DNA from 3 places in the Lentzea sp. HUAS12 genome. Region 2 is predicted to be linked to each of the others. Evidence: riboswitches for the same ligand, from Rfam matches in the RefSeq annotation. Region 2 holds a riboswitch; each other region holds the start of a gene.
What was found. A riboswitch is a leader RNA that binds a small molecule or an ion and turns the genes downstream of it on or off. The one in region 2 is predicted to bind S-adenosylmethionine.

Region 1 (5,870 bases), 3.4 Mb from region 2:
GCGTCGATGGTGCCCTTGATCGGGTCCGGGTGGCCCTGCACGATCGCGTGGTAGACCTTGTCGACGGTCCGCTCCTTGAAGGCGTGCTTCAGGGCGGAGTACGCGGACTCGGACTTCGCGACGACCATCACGCCGGTGGTGCCGACGTCGAGCCGGTGCACGACGCCTTGGCGCTCGGCGGCACCGGAGGTGGCGACGCGGTGGCCCGCGGCGGCGAGACCACCGACGACGGTCGGCCCGGTCCAGCCGGGTGACGGGTGCACGGCGACGCCGACGGGCTTGTCCACGACGATGATGTCGTCGTCCTCGTGGATGATCTCCAGGCCCTCGACGGGGATCGCCTGGACGGTGATCGGCTGCGGCGGCGCGGGCAGCGTGATCTCGAGCATCGACCCGGCGGTGAGCCGGTCGGACTTGCCCACGACCCGGCCGTCGACCAGCACGTCGTCGGCGTCGGCGATGGCCGCGACGGCGGTGCGGGACAGGCCGAGCAGCTTCGCGAGGCCGGCGTCGACGCGCATGCCGTCCAGTCCGTCGGGAATCGGCAGCGTTCGGTAACCGCTCACGCGGGGGCCTCGACCTTCTTCTCCTTGCAGAACCCGCTGAAACTACCAGGAGCAGCTATTTCGGCTCCGGCTGACCGTCGGCCTCCACGAGCACGGGCGCCTCGCGGTGGACCGTCCCGTCGTAGTCGTGCTGCAGCAGCGCCAGCACGATGATCGTCACGCCGCCGCCGATGATCGCCATGTCCGCGACGTTGAACACCGGCCACACCCGGCCGTAGGGGTCGAACAGCGACAGGAAGTCGACCACGTGGCCGCGCATCGGGCCGGGCTCGCGGAAGAGCCGGTCGACCAGGTTGCCGACGGCGCCGCCGAGCACCAGGCCGAGGCCGACGGCCCACTTCTCCGAGCGCAGGTTGCGCGAGATCCAGAAGATGAACCCGGCGACGCCCAGCGCGATCAGCGCGAGGACCCACGTCATGCCCTCGCCCAGGCCGAACGCGGCGCCGGGGTTGCGGACGAACGTCAGGTAGAGCACGCCGCCGAACAGCTTGATCGGGCCGGCGTCCTCGAGGAACGCCACCGACACGACCTTGGTGAGCACGTCCAGGGCCAGCACCCCGCCCGCCAGCACCGCAAGGGTCCTGATCCGCGGCTCCGGCAGCGAGCCGGTGATCGAGAACTCCTCGTCGTCGTCGGCCTTCGCGCCGGGCTCCGCGGGCTTCTCCGCGACGGCGGGTTCCTCCCGCTCGCCGGCGTGCTCCTCCGCGGGCTCGTCGGCGGCCTTCGCGGCCTCTTCCTCCGGGGCCTTGGGCTCGTCACTCACCAGGTCAGTGTCCACGAAAGGGACTACGCGAGGAACGGCGGCAGGGTTCGGTCGTCGTTCTCGGGGACCCAGCGGCCGTCCTGCCGCGTGTAGGTCCACTTCGGACCTTCGGTGACGAGGGTGCGCAGCGCCGCCACCAAACGGTCGACGTGCTCGGCCGTCGTGCCGAGGCCGATCGACGCGCGCACGGCACGCTGCTCGTGCGATCCGACCTGCTTGACGAGGCGGCCCACGATCACGTGGGCGCAGAACGCTCCGTCACGCACGCCGATGCCGTACTCGGCGGACAGCGCCGCCGCGAGGAAGCCCGCGTCGAAACCGGAGACCGTGAAACTCACGACCCCGACCTTGTCGGCGTCGGTCAGGATCTGCAGCTCGCGGAGGCCGGGGATCGCGTTCAGGCCGGTGCGCAGGCGCGTGAGCAACTCCTGCTCGTGCGCGACCGTCTGCTCCCAGTGCCGCGACAGGATCTCGCAGGCCGAGGCCAGCGCGTGCACGCCGACGACGTTCGGGCTGCCGGCCTCGTGCCGCTCGGGCACCGCGGACCAGGCCACACCGAGGCGGTCGCCGTGGTCGGTCACCTTGGAGGTCGCGCCGCCGCCGACGAGGTACGGCTGGGCCTGCTGCAGCCAGTCGGCCCGGCCGACCAGCACACCGGCGCCGAACGGCGCGTAGATCTTGTGGCCGGAGAACGCGATGTAGTCGACACCCAGCTCACGGGCGTTGATCGGGCGGTGCGGGGCGAGCTGGGCCGCGTCGAGCGCGATGCGCGCGCCGTGGCGGCGGGCGACCTTCGCGAGCTCGGCGACCGGCCACAGCTCCCCCGTGACGTTGGACGCCCCGGTGACGATCACGAGCCTCGGGCCGACCGGGGCGACGGCAAGAGCCCGGTCCAGCGCGACAACTGCGGCGCCAGACGAAGACGGTGCGGGAACGCGCTGGACGTTGGGGCCCCTCCACGGCAGCAGCGCCGCGTGGTGCTCGCTGTCGAACAGCACGACGGCGGTGTTGCGGGGAACGCTGCGCGCCAACAGGTTCAGCGAGTCCGTGGTGTTGCGCGTGAAGACGACGGTGTCGGACGCGTGCGCGCCGACGAACTTGCGGACGCGGTCGCGGGCCTGCTCGTAGACGCGGGTCGAGACCTGCGAGGCGAAGCCGGCGCCGCGGTGCACGCTCGCGTACCAGGGCAGCAGCTCGTCGACGGCGTCGCGCACCTCCTGCAGACAGGGTGCCGACGCCGCGTGGTCGAGGTTGGCGTAGGTGACGCGCTCTCCGGTGACCAGCGGAACCCGCAGGTCGGCGCCGACGACAGCCGGAACGGCGGTGGTGGTGCTGCTGGGGGTGATCGCGAGCGTCATCGAGCTGCCTCCGAGGCCAGGGGCCTACCTGGAGGCCCGCGCTTGACCGGCGCCCCACGCGCCGGACCAGGTCCTCACCAAGGGCACCCCACCGCGGTTGGAGGGTTGCCGGCCAGCAAGCTTGGGCTTGACGCTGGCTCTCATGACCTGCCGACGACGTTAGCGGAGGGTGATCCTCCCGTCGACACCCGATTCACATGCTGAGAAGGGTCGGGAACCGATCAATCGCCGGTCTCGCCCTTCCACCGTGCGTAGCGACCGGCCCTGTCGACGGCACGAACGCGCCGCTCAGCGGCATCGCGCACCTCTTCGGTGGTGACGATGAGCAACTGGTCGTCGGTCTGGAGCCGGGTCGTCGGTTGTGGCGTGAAACTCTTCCCGCCGCGCACCACGAGGCTCACCGTGGCGCCGCTCGGCAGCCTCAGCTCGGACATGTAGACGCCGTGCAGCTTCGACCCGCGCTGGATGTGCACCTGCAGCAGTTCGGCGCCGAGCTCGTCGAGCGGCGAGGCGTCGACCTGGACCTCCAGCGCCTCCCCCGTCTTCACCAGCCCGAGCCGCCGCGCGAGGAACGGCAACGTCGTGCCCTGCACGATCGTCAGCACGACGACCAGCAGGAACACCACGTCGACCAGTTGCCGCGCACCCTCGACGCCCTGGATCAGCGGGATCAGCGCGAACACGATCGGCACCGCTCCGCGCAGCCCCGACCAGGAGAGGAACGCCTGTTCGCGCCACGGCACCTTGAACGGCAGCGAGGACAACACCACCGACAGAGGCCGCGCCACGAACGTCAGCACGACACCCGCGACCAGCGCCGGGAACAGCACGTCGGGCAGTCGCGACGGCGAGGCGTAGAGGCCGAGGAGCACGAAGAGCCCGATCTGGGCGAGCCAGCCGAGACCTTCGGCGAACGAGAGGGTGTCGGCGCGGTGCGGCAGGCGGGCGTTGCCGAGGACCAGCGCGGCGACGTACGTGGCGAGGAAACCGGACGCGTGCACGAGGTCGCCTGCCGTGTAGGCGATCACGCACACCGCCACGGTGGCGAGCGGGTAGAGACCGGTGGAGGGCAGCGCCGCGCGTCTCAGCCCCGCTCCGCCGAGGAACCCGAGCAAGACGCCGATGAGCGCGCCCGCGCCGAGTTCGTAGACCACCAGCAGCGGCGCGGTCCACGAGATCCGGTCGGACGAGGCCAGCAGCACGACGGCGATGTAGACCGGCGCGTCGTTGAGACCGGACTCCAGTTCGAGCGCGCCCGTGAGCCGCGCCCCGACACCTAACGAGCGCAGGACGCTGAACACGGCGGCCGCGTCGGTGGACGACAGCACCGCGCCCCACAGCAACGCCATCCGCCAGTCGAGGCCGAGCAGGAAGTGCAACGCCGTTCCGGTCACCGCCACGCTGACCACAACGGCCACTGTGGACAGTGCGACCCCCAGCCACAGCGAGGGTTTCACCGCGTTCCAGCGCGTGGTGATGCCACCCTCGGTCAGGATCAGCACCAGGGCCGCGATGCCGAGCGACTGCGTCAGGTCGGCGTCGTCGAACTTGATGCCGAAGACCGACTCGCCGAGCAGCACGCCGATGCCGAGGTAGAGCAGGAGCGAGGGCAGCCCGAGCCGGGTCGACACGCGCACCGCGATCACCGAGATCAGCAGCACGGCGGCGCCGATGCCCAGAACAACCGTGACGTCACCCACCTGGACCATTCTGGTTGATCACCATCGATTCCGACGAATCAGACGAGTTAACAACTCCCGCCGTTCGCCCCTAGCGGGCACATGCACGACGGAGCATGTTGATCAGTGGCTCAATCCCTCACCCTGCACGGAGTTGAACCATGAGGATCCTGATCGCGCTGGCGGCCGCCTTGATGGTGACCGGAAGCACAGCAGCACAAGCAGCGGCGCCGGCCGCACTGGCGGCGCCCAACATCAACGTGGCGAACGTACAAGCCCACCTGAACCAGTTCCAGTCCATCGCGAACGCCAACAGCGGCAACCGCGCGCACGGACGACCGGGGTACCTGGCCTCGATCAACTGGGTCAAGAGCAAGCTCGACGCGGCCGGCTACACCACTCGCGTCCAGTCGTTCACCTCCAACGGCGCCACGGGCTACAACCTGATCGCGGACTACCCCGGAGGCGACGCGAACAACGTCGTGATGCTGGGCGGCCACCTCGACAGCGTCTCGGCGGGCCCCGGCATCAACGACAACGGCACCGGTTCGGCGTCGATCCTGGAGGTCGCCCTCCAGGTGAAGGCCACCGGTTTCCAGCCGACCAAGCACCTGCGGTTCGGCTGGTGGGGCGCGGAGGAACTCGGCCTCGTCGGGTCGACGTACTACGTGAACTCCCTGTCGTCGACCGAGAAGTCGAAGATCAAGGCCTACCTGAACTTCGACATGACCGGCTCGCCGAACCCCGGCTACTTCGTCTACAGCTCGAGCGGTCAGCCCACCGGTTCGGCGGCGCTGACCCAGCGGCTGCAGGCGGGCTTCACCGCGCTGGGCGTGCAGACCGAGCTGACGAACGTCGGCGGCCGTTCCGACCACGCGGCGTTCGCCCGCGCGGGCATCCCGACCGGCGGCACGTTCACCGGCGCCGAGGGCATCAAGACCTCGGCCCAGGCGTCGAAGTGGGGCGGCACGGCCGGCCAGGCCTTCGACCGCTGCTACCACCGCTCGTGCGACACCACGGCGAACGTCAACGCCACGGCGCTCGACCGCAACGCGGACGTGATCGCGTCGACGTTGTGGGCGACCGCGGCCTGACCGGTTCGCCGATCACTTCGCGGTGAGCACCCGCACGGCCTCGTCGAGCACCGGTTCGACGAGGCCGGGCAGGGTGACCCACATCTGCGCCTGGCCCAGGTAGAGGCTGAACGCGATCAACGCGCGCTGCCTCGCCTGGGCCTCGCCGAACCCGAGCTCACCGAACAGCTCGGTCAGGTACGCCAGCCGCTTCTCGGTGACGCGCCGCAGCACCGGAGCGATCACCTCGTGGTCGGCTCCCGCCTGCAAGGCCATCTCCACGGACCCCTTGCGCGTGCGGTCGAGCACCGTCGCGAAGAGCGTCCTGAGCTTGTCCTCCGGGGTCCGTTCGGACTCGACCAGCTCGATGACCTTCTCGGTGTGCTCCCGCTCCCACCGCTCGACCGTCGCCTCGAGCAACGCCTCGCGGT
Region 2 (5,870 bases):
AGCCCCAACCCAACCGGCCCCACCCAGGCGCCTGTCCACTGCACCCGGCCGATCCCACCCGTCCTCCTGGGCCCAGCGACCTTCCCTTCGCCTCGAAGTCCCGGTCTTCCCCCAACCGATCCGATCGGAGCCAGCCATGCCATCCGTCCGCATCACCACCACACCCCGCCACCCCCGCAGCGACACCGCCCGCCACCACCCGTCGGCCGCCGCCCCGAAGTTCTGCCGCCCGCACATCCCACCCACCCCGCCTACCCCGCCGCGCCCACCACCCCGCCCACCCGAACCTGCCCCAACCCCGCCAAGGCAGCCCCACCCGTGACACAAGACCTCCCGCCGCCCCAGGGAGCCCCCAATGCTCCGCAAGCACCCGATAACCCACGACTTCCGCCTGGTCCCGGCAGCCGCCGCAGTCTGGGCAACAGCCGTGGCAGGCCTCTTCCTCAGCTGGCAGGCGGCAGCGATCACCGGCCTGGCAGCAGGAGCGATCGGCCTGGCGGCGTGGCGCAGGGCCTGGTGGAACAGGACCTGCGCGATCGCTCTCCTGGTCTCCGGCCCGCTGGCAGCGGCCTGGGTGGGCGGCCACGTGCTCAAAGCCGAAACCCACCCGCTCCGCCTCGCTGCGAACGAAGGCCGCAGCACCACGCTCACCGTCGAGCTCACCACCAGACCGAAGGGAATCCGGGCCGCGGGCTTCGGCGGGACGCAGGCCGGCGTGGAGAACGTCGTGATCCGGGCGACGGCGGACGGTGCCCAGTTGGTGCTGCTGACGCCGGCGGACGGGTGGCGGGATCTGCTGCCAGGTCAGCAGGTCACGGTCAAAGGCTCGCTCGCCCCACCCAGGGGCGGAGATCTGGCGTCGGCGTTGCTCCGAGTGCGCGGGCCGCCGCAGGACGTGCGACCGCCGCCGTTCTGGCAGACCTGGGCCGACCAGCACCGTGACGGGCTGAGGCAGGCCAGTGCGGTCCTGGACGACGAAGAAGCCGGACTGCTGCCCGCACTGGTGGTGGGCGACACCGAGCGGATGGTGCCGCGCATCGTCGAGGAGTTCCGCACAGCAGGGCTTGCTCACCTGCTCGCGGTGAGCGGCGCGAACCTGGCGATCATCTGCGGTGCTGTCTACCTCCTGACGAGGCGGCTCGGGCCGCGTCCGGCGGCGGCTGCGGCGTTCGTCGCGCTGGTCGGGTTCGTCGTCCTGGCCGGGCCCGAGCCGAGTGTGCTCAGGGCGGCGGTCATGGGCGCCGTCGCGCTGCTGGCTTTGGTGGTGGGGCGGCAGCGGTCCGCGGTGCCCAGTCTGGCGACGGCCGTGCTCGTGCTGGTGTTGCACGATCCGGCGCTGGGTGGTGAGCCGGGGTTCGCGTTGTCCGTGGTGGCAACGGCTGCGTTGGTGCTCGTCGCGCCGAAGTGGGCGCGGGCGCTGAAGAAACGCGGTGTGCCGAACGGGGTGGCCGAGGCGATCGTCGTGCCGATGGCCGCGAGCCTCGCCACGGCTCCCGTGGTGGCCGGGTTGTCCGGGCAGGTGAGCCTCGTGTCGGTGGTGGCCAACCTGGTCGCCGGACCGGTGGTGGCGCCGGCGACGGTGCTGGGTGTGGTGGCGGCGGCAGTTGCGCCGCTCTCGCCTCAGGTCGCTGAGGTCGTCACCCACGTGGCCGGGCCGGCGGTGAGTTGGCTGGTTCTGGTCGGGCGGCAGGCGTCGGTCGTGCCCGGAGCGGCGGTCGGCTGGCCGGACGGCTGGAGCGGGGCCATCGCGCTCACGGCGGTCACCGTGGCGGTCGTGTTGTTGTTGCGGTTCAAGAAGACGCGGACGTTGGTCGTCGCTGTGCTCGTCGGCGGGTTCGTGGTGCTGGTGCCGTTGCGAGTGGTGGCGCCGGTCTGGCCGCCCGACGGGTGGAAGGTCGTCAGTTGTGACGTGGGCCAGGGCGACGCGCTGGTGCTCGCCACCGACGACCCGGAGACGGCGGTGCTGGTCGACACCGGGCCGGATCCCGGCGCGGTCGACCGGTGCCTGAAGACGTTGGGAATCAACAAGATTCCGCTGGTCGTGCTGACACACCTGCACGCGGACCACGTCGGTGGCCTCGACGCCGTGCTCACCGGGCGTGTGGTGGGGGCGGTCGCGGTCGGGCCGCTCAAGGAGCCCGCGTGGGCGTGGAGGGAGGTCAGCAGACGAACGCGCGCTCACGCCGTGCGGGTCGTCGAGCCGAAGGCGGGCGAGCGGTTCGCCTTGCCAGGACTGGAGTTGGAGGTGATGGGCCCCAGGAGGCCACCGGTCGCCGAGGACGAGAACACGACGGTGAACGACTACTCGCTCGTGCTCAAGGCACACACGAGAGCGGGCCGGGTGTTGCTCACCGGCGACGTCGAACTGGCCGGCCAGGCGGCGCTGCTGGGGGAGCGGGACCTGAACGCCGAGGTGCTCAAGGTGCCTCACCACGGCAGCCGCTACTCACTGCCCGCGTTTCTCAAGGCCGTGCGGCCGCGGGTGGCGCTGGTCAGCGTCGGCACGGGCAACAGGTACGGGCACCCGAGCGCGCACGTCATCGACGTGTTGCGGGCGGGAGGCGCCTTGGTGTTGCGCACGGACAAGGACGGAGACCTGGCGGTACTGCCGGGAAACCGAATCGTACGAAGGAGAAGAGATGGTCTGGGTCAGGTTGTTCAACGCGCGCTACCCGATCGCCGGCGGCACGCCCGGCCTCGCATGGGCGCTGTGGCAGACGAACTACACGGCGACGCCGTGGCCGCACGACGAACTCAAGCCCGATTTCGGTTACTACATCTGCGAAACACTCGAAGACGGCACCCGCGCCGTCACGTACCGGGCGACGACCACGCACGTGCTGCCCCCGACGAAGGCCGAGTCGCCGGAAGAGGCATACGACCTCGTCGCGGAGCACGTCTTCGACGACGAACTGCGGATCGCGCCGGACATCTGGCACGACTACCACTACAACGCGCTGAAGGCGGAAGCCCCGTGGCCGCAACGGATCGTGGCGTGGCGCGCGACCGTGGAGCAGGTCGGGCCGCACGTGGTCGACGGCCTGCTGCGCTTTCCCCGCACGGGCTGGCTCGAGACGGACGCGATCGCCCTGTGAGGCGTCCCGCGCAGTCACAAAGCGGCTCGGGGACGCGTGTGCGCCCCCGAGCCGGAAGGAGGTGATCCGGGGTGATTAACCCAGTGCCTTGATGACGGCCTCGGCCGACGGCGGGACCGTCGCGCGCGGGCCGACCGTGTCGCCCAGTGCGTCGAGGGTCTTGAGGCCGTCGCCGGTGATCAGCAGCACGGTCTCGGCGTCGGGGTCGAGCTGGCCCGTCTCGATCAGCTTCTTCGCCGTCGCGACGGTCACGCCGCCGGCGGTCTCGGCGAAGATGCCCTCGGTGCGGGCGAGGAGCTTGATGCCCTCGACGACCTCTTCGTCGGTGACGTCCTCGATGGCGCCGTTGGTGCGGCGGACCGCGTCGAGCACGTACGGGCCGTCGGCCGGGGCCCCGATCGCCAGCGAGCGGGCGATCGTGTCCGGGCGGACCGGGCGGATGACGTCGTGGCCCGCCTTGAAGGCGGCGGAGATCGGGGAGCAGCCCGTGGCCTGCGCGCCGAACACCTTGTACGGGGAGGCTTCCACGAGGTCGAGCTGGCCGAGTTCGCGGAACGCCTTGTCGACCTTGGTGAGCTGCGAGCCGGAGGCGATCGGCACGACGATCTGGTCGGGCAGGCGCCAGCCGAGCTGTTCGGCGACCTCGTAGCCGAGGGTCTTGGAGCCTTCCGCGTAGTACGGGCGGACGTTGACGTTGACGAACGCCCAGTCCTCGTTCTCCGCGGCGAGCTCCTGGGCGAGGCGGTTGACGTCGTCGTAGTTGCCGTCGACGGCGATCAGCGAGCCGTCGTAGACGGCGCTCATCAGAATCTTGGCGCGCTCGAGGTTGGAGGGGACGAGGACGACGGACTTCCAGCCGGCGCGGGCCGCGGCCGCGGCGACGGCGTTCGCCAGGTTGCCGGTGGACGGGCAGGCCAGCACCTTGAAGCCGAGTTCGCGGGCGGCGGCGAGGGCGACGCCGACCACCCGGTCCTTGAACGAGTGCGTGGGGTTGCCGGTGTCGTCCTTCACCCAGACCTTGCGGACGCCCAGGGCCTTGGCGAGGTTGTGGGCCTCGACCAGGCGGGTGCCGCCGGGGTCGGTGTTCGGGTGCTGTTCCACAGTGGACGGAACGGGGAGGAGGCCGCGGTAGCGCCAGATGGACTTGGGGCCGGCCTCGATGTCCTCGCGCCGGATCTTCCCGAAGTCGTAGGCCACTTCCAGCGGCCCGAAACACTCGAGACAGGCGTATTCAGGAGCGAGAGGGGTTTCGTTGCCGCACTCCCGGCACAGCAGCGCGCGGGCGGGGCCGAGGTCGAACTTGGTGCTCGTGGGCACACTGACAGCAGTCATCGCGAGGTATCTCCTCATCTGTCCCGCGAAATCGAACGGGTCGGAATTGGCACCGTGATCGTCTGCACTCAGATGCGCGCACAGGTATGTGTGCACACAGCGCTGACGCCGGTTGCCGGGGCTTCTTCGGGCCGGTCCCTCTGCCCCTCTGGATGAGCGGTGTTCAGTTGTGGCCACCAACCTACGGCATGTGTCGGTTGCCGATCCACAATCGCCCACGATCCGGGACGTGGGAGGATGCCGGTCGTGAGCGCACCGGAGTCACTGCACCTCGTCGTCGGCGAAGAGGAGCTGCTGGTCGAACGGGCTGTTCGCGCGGCTCTCGAGGCCGCGCGGAAGGTCGATCCGAGCGCCGACCTGACCCGCGTCCAGGTGACTGATCTCACCCCTCCTGAGCTCGCCGAACTGGTGAGTCCGTCGCTGTTCGCGGAGGGGCGGGTGATCGTCCTGCAGAACGGTCAGGACATCAGCAAGGAGGTCGCCGACACGGTGCTCTCCTACGTCAAGGCGCCCGCGGACGGGGTCACGCTCGTCGTCGTGCACACGGGCGGTGGTCGCAGCAAGGCGGCCAAGGACCTGCCGGGGCAGCTGAAGAAGGCCGGTGCCGCGGTCACCGAGTGCGGCAAGGTCACCAAGCCCGCGGAGCGCGAGGCGTTCGTGCGCAACGAGGTGCGGCAGGCGGGCGGCAAGATCGACCCGGAGGCCGTCGCCACGCTCATCGACGCCGTCGGCACGAACCTGCGCGAGCTCGCGGCGGCCGCCTCGCAGCTCGTGTCCGACACCGACGGCAAGGTGACGATCGAGGAGATCCGCCGCTACCACCAGGGCAAGGCCGAGGTGACGGGGTTCGCCGTCGCGGAGAAGGCCGTCGTGGGGGACAGGGCGGGCGCCATGGAGGCGTTGCGCTGGGCCATGCAGCTCGGTGTGCCGCACGTGCTGGTCGCGGACGCGCTGGCGGACGCGGTGCGCACGGTCGCGCGGGTGTCCGCCGTGGGCCGCGCCGACCCGTTCAGCCTGGCCGGGCCGCTCGGCATGCCGCCGTGGAAGATCAAGAAGGCGCAGGCCCAGGCCCGAGGCTGGGACCAGACGGGTCTCGCGGACGCGATGCAGGTGGTCGCGGGGCTCAACGCGGACGTGAAGGGCGTGGCGGCCGACGCCGACTACGCGCTGGAGCGCGCGGTGCTCCGGATCGTGGCCGCGCACAGCCGACGCTAGGTCAGCGCCTCGGAATCCCGATCAGGTACTGGGCGCCGGTGAAGCCGGGTTCGACGCCGATCGTCCACGTGAACGTCGCGGTGTCGCGCAAGCCGTCGACCATCCGCCGCAGTTCCGCGCGCCCGTACATGCGCAGGAACGACACCAAGCTGTCGAAGAACATCATGAACGGCAGCACCGGCACGACGTACGTCAGCGCCAGCCGCAGCAGGTAGCGCGGCAGGGGAT
Region 3 (5,870 bases), 930 kb from region 2:
GTTGGCACATCGACCTTTCCAAGCGCGTCGGCAAGCCGTTGATGATCCACGACAGGGACGCGCACGAGGACATCCTCAAGATCCTGGACGCCGAGGGCGCACCGTCCACAGTGGTCTTCCACTGCTTCTCCGGTGACGCGGACTTCGCCCGCCGCTGCGTCGACGCGGGGTACGTCCTGTCGTTCGCGGGCCCGGTGACGTTCAAGAACGCGCGTGCCCTGCGCGAGGCGGCCCAGCTCGTGCCCCAGGACCAGCTCCTGGTCGAGACGGACGCGCCGTTCCTGACGCCCCATCCGTTCCGGGGACGTCCAAACGAACCCTATTGTGTGAATTACACAGTTCGGGATCTCGCTACGGTCCGTGGCGAAGATCTTTCTGAACTCTGCGCCGCCGTCACCCGTACTGCTCAACGAGTGTTCGGGTTCGACCACTGAAATGCGACGTAGAGCGAACGGAGTACAGGGTTCCTACCTCCATGGGGTGACTGAGGTCACAACATCGGTGGGGGTGTTTGCGCAACGTGCTTCGCCCCGTTACTGTCCCGTGACCGTGCCACCAGAGCCGACGTTGTCGGTTCGGAGCACGCCCGCAGTCGGGGCGGGACCGAAGCCAGAAGCGCGAAGAAGCGAGACCACGTAGGAGGAGTTGCCGGGAACCTTCGAGCTCCAACTCGAATGATCTTGTCAACGCCAACTGTGCGGTGGCCTCAAAGCTTCCGCAATGGAGGTATCGACCCTGATGTCCGGTAGCGACAGAACTGCCGCCGCGTCGTACGACTTCAACGAGGACACCGACTGGTTCACGCCGGTCGGCGGCACCGCGGTGGGCGTCGCTGATCCCCACCCGAGCTTTCCCCCCGGCGCGCTGACCATCACGCCCGCGGACGTGCTCGAGGTGCTCGGCCCGGACGCCGACGACCTGCTCGCCTCGGCCAACGTCGACGTCGACGAGCTGATCCGTCTCATCAACGCCGAGACGACGATCATGCCGCCCCTCGTCCTCCCGTCGGAGGAAGAGGAGAAGCGCGACCCGCAGGTCCTCGTCAAGGCCGCCTCGACGTGGAAGCGCCGCTTCCTCAAGGGCGCCGTTGCCGCGGTCCTCGTGTCGATCTCCGGCGGCGGCGTGACCGCGATGGCGATGGACAAGTCGCTGACCGTCGAGGTCGACGGAGCGCTGCAGACCGTCCACTCGTACGAGGGCACGGTCGGCGAGGTCCTGGCAGAGGAAGGCATCGTCGTCGGTGAGCACGACGCCCTGTCCCCGTCGCTGAACGCCCCGATCTCCGACGGCGGCAAGATCAGCCTCGACCGCGGCCGCCTGCTCAAGACGAGCGTCGACGGCCAGGCCCGCGAGGACTGGGTTCGCTCGATCACCGTCGAGGAAGCCGCGAAGCAGCTCGGCGTGAACCTCGAAGGCGCCTGGATGTCCGCGCCCGGTTCGCAGGACATCCCGCTCGAGGGCATGAACCTCGAGGTCAAGACCAGCAAGCTCGTCAAGCTGTTCGACGGCGCGAACCCGGTCCGCGAGATCAAGACCACCGCCCTGACCGTCGACGAGCTCCTCAAGGCCGAGAACCTCACCCTCGGCCCGGAGGACGCCGTCTCGTCCGGCACGGACGTCAAGATCGCGACCGGCGCCGAGGTCTACATCTCCCGCACCGGCGTCACGGTCATCAACGTGAACGAGCCGGTCGCCCCGCCCGTCGAGAAGACCAACGACCCGAACATGAACGCGGGCGAGCAGAAGGTCACCGACCCGGGCGAGGCCGGCGAGCAGACCTCGCAGTACCGCGTGACGGTGAAGAACGGCAAGGAGATCAGCCGCGAGAAGCTGAGCAGCAAGGTCACCAAGGAGCCGAAGCCGAAGAAGATCACCGTCGGCACCAAGCCCCTCCCCGACGGCGAGGTGTGGGACCGCCTGGCCAAGTGCGAGGCGGGCGGCAACTGGGCGATCAACACCGGCAACGGCTACTACGGCGGCCTCCAGTTCAACGCGAGCACCTGGGCCGCCTACGGCGGCACCGCCTACGCGCAGCTCCCGCACCAGGCCACCCGCGAGCAGCAGATCGCCATCGCCACCAAGCTCCGCGACGGCCGCGGCGGCACGTACTCGGCGTGGCCGGGCTGCCGCGCGAAGCTCGGCCTGCCGTAAACCCTCTCCGTCCCCCGACGAAGGCCGCTCCTGGACCGCCAGGGGCGGCCTTCGTCGCGTCCGGGGCCCGCTGGGCGGGGACTTGGTGGGGCTGGACGGCTGGGACGCGTCTGCGGGCGGGTTGCCGGGGGAGCGCACCCGCCACGGTGGCGCGCGGCAGGGCTGGGTGAGGTGCGGCGCGGCATGGGAGATGCGGCGGATCGCGGCAGGCGTGAGGCGCGGCACGGGTGAGACCACCCAGGCCCGGCGTGAGGCGGTGCAGGTCCAGGCGAAGCCGAAGGCGAGCCACCCCACCACCCAGCGCAATGGCGAAGCCGAGCCGCCCCTACCTCTACCCACTCTGACCAGCGGTAATGACCCGACCCCGACGGCGATCGGGGCTTGACTTCGGGTGCGAGTCCTTGAACTTGACCACTCGGCCGGGCTTCACAGACCGGCCTTCATCAGGCCGAGAAAGGCCTCGCAAGGGCCCCGAAGTCAAGCCCCGATCGCGATCGTCGCGAAGCGGCGATGACATGACCCGGCTCGTCACCGCCCACGCTCGTCACCGCCAACCCCAGGTACCACCCACCCCACCCACCACCAGGCCTGCGAGAATGCCGGGGTGAGCCTGCTGGGTCCTGCCGAAGTCCGCCGTCTAGCCGCAGAGCTGGACATCCGCCCCACCAAGAAACTGGGCCAGAACTTCGTCCACGACCCCAACACCGTCCGCAAGATCGTCACCGCGGCCGAGCTCACCGAGGACGACGTCGTCCTGGAGGTGGGCCCGGGCCTGGGCTCGCTCACCCTCGCCCTCCTCCCGAGCGCCAGCCAGGTGGTGGCCGTGGAAATCGACCCCCCGCTGGCGCAAAGGCTCCCGCAGACCGTCCAAGAGATGGATCCGGAGAACGCCCACAAGCTCCACGTCGTCCTCAAGGACGCCATGAAAGTCACCCGGGAAGACCTGCCGTTCCAGCCCACCGCGATCGTCGCCAACCTGCCCTACAACGTGGCGGTGCCGGTGGTCCTCCACCTCCTGGCCGAGCTCCCCAGCCTCCAGAAGGGGCTGGTGATGGTGCAGGCCGAGGTGGCCGACCGGATGGCAGCGAAGCCCGGCAACAAGATCTACGGCGTCCCCAGCGTGAAGCTCGCCTGGTACGCCGAGGCGAAGAAGGCCGGCGCGATCGGCAAGAACGTCTTCTGGCCCGCGCCGAACGTCGACTCGGGGCTGGTCTGGTTCCAGCGCCACGAGAAGCCGCTGTCCACAGTGGACCGATCCAAGCTCTTCAAGATCGTGGACGCCGCCTTCGCGCAGCGCCGCAAGACCCTCAGGGCTGCTCTCAAAGCACACACCCCGAACGTCGACGAACTGCTCGAGAAGGCCGGTGTCGACCCGCAGCTGCGGGGGGAGCAGCTCAGCGTGATCGACTTCATCCGGATTGCGGAGGTCTAGGCCGGGGATCCTTCGGCCATCAGTGTGATCTGTCGAACGAATCCGAATCTGGCTTGCGCAACCGAACGTCCGTCCGGTTGACTGCTACTTGCCATCCGGAGCGACTGAGAGACCTGGCTCTACGACGTCGCAGCAACCACCCGCTGGATGCGGGCAGGTGCTAACGCCAGGACCGATGGAGGAGCACCATGGGTACCGTGCGAATGCTGACGCGCCGTCGAGTCATCGACCAGTGCCGTCGCTCGTCTTCTGCATGTCGTCGCCACCTCGTCTAAGGCGCCTTTTCAAAGTCCTTTGACGCGCACTCGAACGAAGAGTGGCGCACACCCCTGAGCAGCAATCTTCGACCGCGCACGTCCGCCACGAGCGGACGAGGTGCCGTCGCGCGCAGCCGTGGAGCAGAAGTGATCACTGTCGAAAACCTCACCAAGTCCTTCCAGGGTGTCAGCGCCCTCAACGGCGTGACCCTCGACGTCGAGGCCGGCACCGTGCTCGGTGTCGTCGGCCCGAGCGGTGCCGGCAAGTCCACTCTCGCCCGCTGCGTCGCGCTGCTGGAGCGTCCCGACTCCGGGGCGATCCGCGTCGACGGCACCGACATCACGAGCCTCGACGGGTCGGCCCTCAGGGCTGCTCGCAGGCAGATCGGCGTTGTGCCGCAAGGGGATTCGCTCCTCCGCCAGCGCACGGCGGCCGGCAACATCGCGCTGCCGCTCGAGAGCGCGGGAGTCCCCGGACCTCAGCGGCGGACGAGGGTCGGCGAGCTGCTCGACCTCGTCGGGCTCACCGACAAGGCCGCCGCGTACCCCGACCAGCTGTCCGGCGGGCAGCGCCAGCGCATCGCCGTGGCGCGTGCCCTCGCCGCCAACCCGTCCGTGCTGCTCGCCGACGAGCCGACGTCCGCGCTGGACCCGGAGACCACCGGTTCCGTGCTGACCGTGCTCGACCGTGCGCGCGCTGAGCTGGGTGTGACCGTCCTCGTCGTCACGCACGACATGGGTGTGGTCCGGAAGATCTGCGACGACGTCGCCGTGCTGGAGCAGGGGCGCGTCGTCGAACACGGCAAGGTCCTCGACCTGGTCAACAACCCGGTGAGCCGCACGAGCAGTGCGCTGCTGCCCGCGGTCGACCTGAACCCGATCAACGAGAGCAGCTACGACCGCGTCGCGGACGTCGTGCTCGTCGGGTTCGCCGCGGTCGGGGCGCTGCTGCCCGAGGCCGCGCACCGGTTCGGCGTGGAACTGAACATCGTCGGCGGTGGCCTGACGCGTCTCGGGGAGACCCCGGTCGCGCGCTTCCGCCTGGGGCTGAACGGCGAACGCTCCGACTCCGCTCTCGAGTGGATCGGCGAGGCCGGCGGCGCTGTGCAGAGGTCCCTGAAGGGGCCGCAGGGAGTAGCTGCGTGAGGTCTGCAACACCCTGGTCCGACGTGATCGCGTATCTCGTCGAGGCCACCGGAGAAACGCTGTACATGGTCGGCGTCTCCACTGTCATCGCAACACTGCTGGGCGTTCCCGTGGGTGTTTGGCTGCAGCTCACCGCCAAGGGCGGGCTGCGGCCGAACGCCGCGGTGCACAGGATCCTGAGCTTCGTCACCGACCTGGGCCGCTCGATGCCGTTCATCGTGCTGCTCGTCGCGCTCACGTCGGTCACCCGCCTGATCGTCGGCGGCTCGATCGGCAGCACGGCGGTCATCGTGCCGCTGGCCGTGGGAGCGATCCCGTTCGTGGGCAGGCTGGTGCAGAACATCCTGTCCGAGGTGCACGTGACCGTGGTGGAAGCCGCGATCACGACCGGCGCCTCGACCCTCAAGATCGTCAAGAGCGTGCTGATCCGCGAGTCGCTGCCCGCGCTGATCAACGCCATCGGCGTCACCGTGATCGCCCTCATCGGGTACTCGGCGATGGCCGGCGTGATCGGCGGCGGTGGCCTCGGCGACCTGGCGATCCGCGAGGGCTACCAGCGCTTCAACGACCGGATCCTGTGGAGCACCGTGGCGTGGCTCGCCGTGCTCACCACCGTGATCCAGCTCGGTTTCACCCGTGCCGCCCGCGCCTTCGACCGGCGCCGGCACGCCTCCGTCTGACCCGTAGCAATTCTCAAAAGGAACGTCATGCGTATTCGTGCTGCCCTGATCGCAGTCGCTTTGACCGGTTTGACTGCTCTGTCCGCCTGCTCGTCGGGTGGTGCGAGCAGCGCCTCCGACACGCTCAAGGTCGGCGTCTCGCCGGTCCCGCACGCCGAGATCCTCAAGTACGTGGCGGACAACCTCGCCTCGTCGAAGGGTCTC

Region 1: it holds a riboswitch for S-adenosylmethionine, as region 2 does, so the genes downstream of both, ND450_RS41285 (aminotransferase class V-fold PLP-dependent enzyme) here and thrC (threonine synthase) in region 2, are expected to answer to the same signal.
Region 3: it holds a riboswitch for S-adenosylmethionine, as region 2 does, so the genes downstream of both, ND450_RS28675 (methionine ABC transporter ATP-binding protein) here and thrC (threonine synthase) in region 2, are expected to answer to the same signal.

Annotation. Positions count from the first base shown of each region.
Region 1 covers NZ_CP099738.1:8,782,420-8,788,289, reverse strand. Annotated here, with positions in the region: gene ND450_RS41295 (RluA family pseudouridine synthase) at 1-521, opposite strand, end outside; gene lspA (signal peptidase II) at 622-1,329, opposite strand; gene ND450_RS41285 (aminotransferase class V-fold PLP-dependent enzyme) at 1,353-2,687, opposite strand; SAM riboswitch class IV at 2,721-2,835, opposite strand; gene ND450_RS41280 (potassium/proton antiporter) at 2,909-4,396, opposite strand; gene ND450_RS41275 (M28 family metallopeptidase) at 4,528-5,460, shown strand; gene ND450_RS41270 (TetR/AcrR family transcriptional regulator) at 5,473-5,870, opposite strand, start outside.
Region 2 covers NZ_CP099738.1:5,353,991-5,359,860, reverse strand. Annotated here, with positions in the region: gene ND450_RS24020 (DNA internalization-related competence protein ComEC/Rec2) at 356-3,160, shown strand; gene thrC (threonine synthase) at 3,171-4,427, opposite strand; SAM riboswitch class I at 4,439-4,586, opposite strand; gene holA (DNA polymerase III subunit delta) at 4,674-5,642, shown strand; gene ND450_RS24005 (hypothetical protein) at 5,644-5,870, opposite strand, start outside.
Region 3 covers NZ_CP099738.1:6,285,717-6,291,586, reverse strand. Annotated here, with positions in the region: gene ND450_RS28695 (TatD family hydrolase) at 1-434, shown strand, start outside; gene ND450_RS45885 (resuscitation-promoting factor) at 739-2,151, shown strand; gene rsmA (16S rRNA (adenine(1518)-N(6)/adenine(1519)-N(6))-dimethyltransferase RsmA) at 2,762-3,583, shown strand; SAM riboswitch class I at 3,672-3,765, shown strand; gene ND450_RS28675 (methionine ABC transporter ATP-binding protein) at 3,988-4,986, shown strand; gene ND450_RS28670 (methionine ABC transporter permease) at 4,983-5,666, shown strand; gene ND450_RS28665 (MetQ/NlpA family ABC transporter substrate-binding protein) at 5,694-5,870, shown strand, end outside.